Regions from separate parts of the Cytobacillus sp. Bac17 genome, predicted to be linked through region 1. Evidence: predicted binding sites of a transcription regulator. Region 1 holds the regulator's gene; the other holds the start of a gene.
The links. Region 1 encodes NrdR, which represses ribonucleotide reductase genes. Its sites were predicted from a motif close to AACACNATATATNGTGTT; they were not measured.
Positions count from the first base shown of each region.

Region 1 (3,431 bases):
ATGATAGCCCTGCATAAAGTTCACACAGCCCTCCAGGCTCGGACATTTATTGCACTCCTTGCTCTGCTGTGTATACTCAAAGAGTTTGCTAAGGCTCTTTTCAACCATCTCAGATGTCAATTCATCTTGATGAGTTTGGATAAAAGCCTTTACTTCAGGGTGATTAAGCGTTTGGTTTCTCATCATTTCATACCTTTTTTGAAAACCTTCATTGCCCGCAAGGCGCCTTAATGTTTCATTAATTTTCTCCATCAATCAGTCACCTCCTGTGAACGCAGTTTTTTTAATTTTTCATGAAGCTCCTTTTTCTTCATTTCCAGCTCATACTGATCCTTTTCGCTTATTTGCTGCTGGGGCTCTTTCTTTTTGGCTGATGAACTGCTTTTTTCATCAAACCAGTCCGGAAGCATCTCTGTCCTGATTGGCTTCTTTTTGTTACCGGTTGTGCTGGCAGTTTTCTTTCCTTCCGCCCAATCCAGGTATTGCCGGTGTTCTTTCTTAGCTAAAGCAATAGCTTCCTGGGGTGTTTTTATTTTCTTTCTAGCCCAGTGGCCAGCTATTTTTTCTACGTAGCCTTTGGTCAATTTCATATCTGTTTTGAGCATAACATATTGAATCAGTACATTAATTACCCCTGGCAAAAGCTTTTGCTGAAACATGACATCTTCAATGATCTGCATATCGCCTTTTGATGGCTCTGCCCCTCCTGATATATCTTTTAATAGCTGCCTTGGTGAGGTGATTTCCAAATAACGGATCAACTCTTCTTCCTGCGTTTCAGGCTGTTTTTTATGAGTCTGATGGATGGCAGGCTGAACCCTGTCAATCAGGGATGGCAGCTGGTCCTGGTTTTGGAATTGATACCAGTCCCGTGCAGATTTTCTCAACTCATCAATGTTTATCTCATTATCTTCATTTACAGCGCTGATGACGATATTTTTCATTTGAATGGGGTCGATTCCGTACAAAAAGGCAAGATTGCTGATAGATTCCTTTACTTTAACTGTAATGGCCTTTTTCGGTACTAGTGATTCATTCAGCCCTGCCTGAAGCAGTTCAAAATTAAAATCTTCATTCCCGATTTGAATACCTTCCTGCTCCTGCCTTCCAATATACCCTTCCACCTCTGATTCATTCATCAGCTGCACCACTTCATCGTCAATCTCAAAAGAACCAGGGTGTCCTGATTGAAATACATCCTGAAAAGCCTTGGTTACTTCCTCATACCCTGTAGCTGTCTTCACCTTCTGTTCTGAAAAGAAGCGTTTAAGCCTCATAAATTGGTTTCTGCCCAATTTCTTATAAAGATAAATATTAAGCATGCCATCAAGGAAAAATTGTTCAGGTGTCAGCGGGGGAAGCAGTTCATAAATAAATGACCTTGTCTCTTCATCTTTGTTTACGTATACCTTTAAAAGTCCTATCCCTTCAAGCTTAAGGCGGGCTTCATATATATCCTTAAGCCCCATGTCCATGAAATTCATTAAACTATGGTGTGAATTAGAAGATGACCATAGCCGATTTTCTTCAAGTTCCGCCCATAATGTCATATATAAACTGAAGCACACAGAGCCAATGAGCGGCTGGTATAACAGCGTCAGCACTTTTCGGTCATAATCATGCAAAAGCCCGCTGGCTGCTACTGTATATCGATCAATGGGGAGCATCTCCTGCCAATGCTGGGCCATGGTATTTCACCTTTTTCTATTAAGAATATTTATCACATTGATTAATATCAAAAACATATACCGTAAAAAAAGAGCCAAAGAAATCCTTCAGCCCATCAAACTATTTCATTCAAAATCAGGGACAGCGGCAACTGACCTGATTTAAGAGTGTTCTTTTTTGATTAATTCTTTGAGTTCATCAATAAAAACATTGATATCTTTAAATTGCCTGTAAACCGATGCGAAACGAACATATGCCACATCATCCACATTTGCGAGCCTGTCCATGACCATTTCGCCAATTTCATCACTTTTTATTTCAGAGACACCGTTGCTGCGGAGCTCTTTTTCCACTTCAAAAGTAATGTCCTCCAGGTCCTTTAGGGCAACCGGCCTCTTTTCACATGCCTTAATAAGGCCTCTAAGTATTTTTTCCCGGCTGAATTCCTCTCTGGTGCCTTCTTTTTTCACAACAATTAAAGGAATTTCTTCCACTTTTTCAAAAGTCGTAAACCGGTACCCGCATTTCTCGCATTCCCTTCTGCGCCGAATGGATCTGCTGTCATCAACAGGACGGGAATCGAGAACACGGGTATTATTGTTTTGGCATGAAGGGCATCTCATACAATCAGCTCCGAATTCTTTTATAAGTAAGTTATTTTGCTGGCGTTAGATCAATTACCGAATTTTATTTGATACTCTTATCTTATAAAAAAGGAGTTGTCAGTACAAGTACAACTATTTATCTGCGTTTCTTGCAGAACCGAGAAAATCATGCCGTTTATTCACCTTTTCATAAATGGAAAGAACTTCTCCCTTAAGGATTGGGTGGACACCTGCCGGGGAGGATTGCTCAGTTGAGATATTGATATCTACAGCCGTTTCGAAAGGCCTGACAGTCACGACTGTGACAATGGCAAAACAAGCTTTATTTTTCTTAATTTCTGCTGCTATCTCGCCGCGTTCTCTGGAAATGCTGAGAATGTTCACATTCTGGTCTGCTTTAAATAAATCTTCAATCGTTTGCATCATTTGAGCTGTATTGGTTCTATAATATCTTGTAGTGAGCTCAGGATCAGAGTGGTTTTCATTTGTCTCACACTGCTTTTTATAGCGGCTGGCAAGCTGCCTGAAAATAGACATCCTCTTTCCTCCGATATTTATTATGTATCCTTATTGTACTATTTTTGAGGAAGATACTAAAGGTAGTGGAAGAGTATTAAACAAAATAAAAAGAGGTGTATTGAATACACCTCTGGATTGCCTAAGATCATTCTGTTATTAAAGTACTTGAGCTTGTTTAACTTGAACTGGACCCATACCGCGAGGAATTTCGATATTCTCACGCGTTTGAGCTCCTAACGATTCTGCAATAAAGTCTGCAGCGATGTTAGGGTCAAGATCTCCACACGTATACACATCAATGCTGGCATAGCCATGCTCCGGGAAGCTGTGAATAGTTAAATGAGATTCAGAGATGATAACCACTCCGCTTACACCCTGTGGTGCAAATTTATGAAATGCAACCTCGCGAATTTCAGCACCAGATTTTAATGCAGCATTTACGAATGTCTGCTCAATAAAATCCATATCATTTAACTTTTCAAAATCGCATCCCCAAAGTTCTGAGATTACGTGACGACCCATAGTTTCCATATTCAAATTTCCCCCTTTAAACTTTTAAGCTATTAATTAATGAAATTCCAGATTTAAACTGGTCCATAACTACCACGGGGGAAAGTTAGTCCAGAGAGGTCCTAACCC
Region 1 is NZ_JALJRC010000012.1:22,366-25,796, forward strand. It holds gene dnaI (primosomal protein DnaI) at 1-252, opposite strand, end outside; gene NR125_RS15185 (replication initiation and membrane attachment family protein) at 252-1,688, opposite strand; gene nrdR (transcriptional regulator NrdR) at 1,830-2,291, opposite strand; gene NR125_RS15195 (hypothetical protein) at 2,406-2,810, opposite strand; gene speD (adenosylmethionine decarboxylase) at 2,949-3,323, opposite strand.

Region 2 (3,431 bases), on a different contig from region 1:
TGGAAATTCAACTTGCTTTAAATTTCACTGGAATTTTGGTAGACTATTAACCGCAAATGACTAGTTAAAGAATCTGAAAATGAGGGCTACATATGACTAAAGAGGTTTGGCGTTTTATCGATTCAAAAGAGGGGTCACCTTCTTTTAATATGGCTTTGGATGAGGCGTTGCTTGACTGGAACAGTGAGGGCAAAATGCCTCCTGTAATCCGTTTTTACGGCTGGAATCCGGCGACTCTTTCAATCGGCTATTTCCAAAAGGTTGAAAAAGAAATAGATATGGAAGCTGTGAAGCAGCATGGATTGGGATTTGTCCGAAGGCCTACAGGCGGAAGAGGCGTACTTCATGAACATGAACTCACATACAGTGTGATCGTACCTGAAGCCCACCCCGAAATGCCGAATACAGTAACTGAAGCATACAGAGTTATTTCGGAAGGGATTTTAAAAGGTTTTCACGGACTTGGGATGGAAGCTTATTTTGCAGTGCCGAAGACAGCTGAAGAAAGGGACTCTCTGAAAAATCCAAGATCTGCTGTTTGTTTTGATGCCCCCAGCTGGTATGAACTTGTTGTAGAAGGCCGTAAAGTGGCTGGGAGTGCACAAACAAGGCAAAAAGGGGTAATCCTTCAGCATGGTTCCATTTTGCTTGATTTGGATGAAGACAAGCTGTTCAGCTTGTTCAAGTATCCGAATGACAGAGTCAAAGAGAGAATGCAAAAAGCTTTTAAGAATAAAGCTGTTGCTATAAATGAGCTGACAACTGAAAAAATTACCCTGGATCAAGCAAAAGCAGCTTTCAAAAAGGGATTTGAAGAAGGCTTGAATATTGAACTTGAACCTTACAAGCTTACAGATGAAGAAATGGCATATGTACAAAAAATCGCAAAAGAGCGATATGAAAGTGATGACTGGAACTATAAGAGATAAAAGCGGCAATGTCGCTTTTTCTCTTTTTTTAATGAATAATTTTCCAATTGTTGCCCTGTAAAAGTGCAAGCTTCAAAATATGTTAAAATTTATCGTTAATTGTCGGAAATCGGCTATTAACTCTGTTTTTCTTTAAATTTTGGTATATTTTAAGTTTGACAAAATCACTTTTAGTTGAACTAGACACAATATGTAGTGGTGTCGAAAATATTTAGGACACTATATATTGATTTTGGGGTTTGAGGTATGGTAACTTTAGGGTACTCTTTTAAAACAGATAGATTTACCCTATCTGCCAGAATGCTTACACAAATTGATAATTGAATTTAGAAGGAGTTGTAACAATGTCTGTTGCTCTAGGACAAAAAATGAAATTGAACATTGATCGTTTAAACAAGGATATCCGTCTTTTTCCTCAGGTTCACCCTGTAACCCCAGATATGAAAATGACCCACAAAGGTGTTTCCCGCTTAGTTATGCTAGATCGTTACACCTTCAAAGACACCGAGAAAGTGACACTCACAAACGGTGACTTCGTCGTCCTCACAATCAAGGAAGATCCAAAATTTCCGGCACGAGGCTTAGGATTCATCCAGGATATTGACTGGGAAAACAAGACAGCCAAGGTTTTAGTCGAGGAAGACTACAGAGGAGTACTGGATGATCCGGAAGAATCGAGAACAGGCATTATTACAAAGCCTCTTGATGTAATCGAGAAACCCCTTGAAATCTTCTATGAGCAAATCGCCAAGCGTAACGCAACAGGCCTGGCATCTGTTGAGAAAACCGAAGAAAAAAGAAAAGAATGGTTTGAAAAGTTCTATCAGGAATTGAAAAACTTGAATTTCATTCCGGCTGGCCGCGTATTGTATGGAGCGGGTGCCGACACAGATGTTACGTATTTCAATTGCTACGTAATGCCATTCGTACAGGACTCCCGTGAAGGAATTTCCGAGCACCGAAAGCAGGTAATGGAAATCATGAGCCGAGGCGGAGGAGTTGGGACAAACGGTTCAACCCTAAGGCCGCGCAACACACTGGCTAAAGGAGTAAACGGCAAGTCATCGGGTTCAGTATCCTGGCTTGATGATATTGCGAAGCTTACACACCTTGTGGAGCAGGGAGGTTCCCGCAGAGGTGCTCAGATGATTATGCTGGCAGATTGGCACCCGGACATCATCGAATTCATCATCTCGAAAATGCAAAACCCAAGAATTTTACGATTCCTTCTTGAAAATACAAATGATGATACAATAAAAAAATATGCTAAAGAAAAATTAAAATTCACTCCATTTACTGAACAGGAAATAGCCATGTACCAGGGTATTATCAATTACAAGAGCATTCCCGGCTATGGCGGTTTCAGCGATAAAATCATACAGGATGCTGAAGAAAAACTGGCGACTGGCGGTACTTACAGTGTTCATAATTCTGAATTCCTGACCGGGGCAAACATTTCAGTCTGCCTGACAAAAGAATTTATGGATGCAGTTGAAAATGATGCAGAATATGAGCTTCGCTTCCCGGATGTTGAATCATATGATGCTGATACCATGAAAACCTACAACGAAGAATGGCATAAAGTCGGTGACGTCAGAGAATGGGGAAAACTTGGCTATAAAGTCCGTGTTCACCGCAAAATCAAAGCGAAAGAACTTTGGAACCTGATTAATATCTGTGCAACATACTCGGCAGAGCCAGGTATTTTCTTTATTGATAATGCCAATGACATGACCAATGCACAGGCTTACGGACAAAAGGTTGTAGCAACAAATCCGTGTGGCGAACAGCCTCTTGCACCATATTCAGTCTGCAACCTTGCAGCAGTGAACCTTGCAGAAATGGCAGATAAGGAAAATAAGACCGTTAATTTTGAAAAGCTGAAGCGTACTGTTGAAGTGGGAGTACGTATGCAGGACAATGTAATAGATGCTACACCATACTTCCTTGAAGAAAACAAAAAGCAGGCCTTAGGCGAGCGCCGTGTTGGTCTTGGCGTTATGGGGCTTCATGATCTGCTGATCTATTGTGAAACAGAATATGGTTCTGAGGAAGGCAATGTGCTGATTGACAAAGTCTTCGAAACCATTGCAGCAACAGCTTACAGAGCTTCTGTAGAGCTTGCGGAGGAAAAAGGGAGCTTCCCATTCTTAACAGGTGAAAATGCTGAAGAAACAAATCGCCTGCGCAAAGCTTTTACAGAAACAGGCTTCATGCAGAAAATGCCTGAGGATATCCGTGAATCCATTTTACAAAGCGGAATCCGTAATTCACATCTTCTGACTGTTGCACCTACTGGATCCACAGGTACCATGGTTGGAGTATCTACAGGTCTTGAACCATATTTCTCCTTCTCATACTTCAGGAGCGGCCGCTTAGGCAAGTTCATTGAAGTAAAGGCAGATATTGTTCAGGAATATTTAGACCGCAATCCGGATGCAGATCCTAATAATCTGCCTGAATGGTTTGTGGCAGCAATGGATCTGGCTCCTGAAGCCCACG
Region 2 is NZ_JALJRC010000002.1:172,463-175,893, reverse strand. It holds gene NR125_RS05225 (lipoate--protein ligase family protein) at 93-929, shown strand; gene NR125_RS05220 (vitamin B12-dependent ribonucleotide reductase) at 1,274-3,431, shown strand, end outside.
Region 2: NR125_RS05220 (vitamin B12-dependent ribonucleotide reductase) is a predicted target of NrdR. The motif match lies at 1,112-1,129, and genes of this name have one in related genera.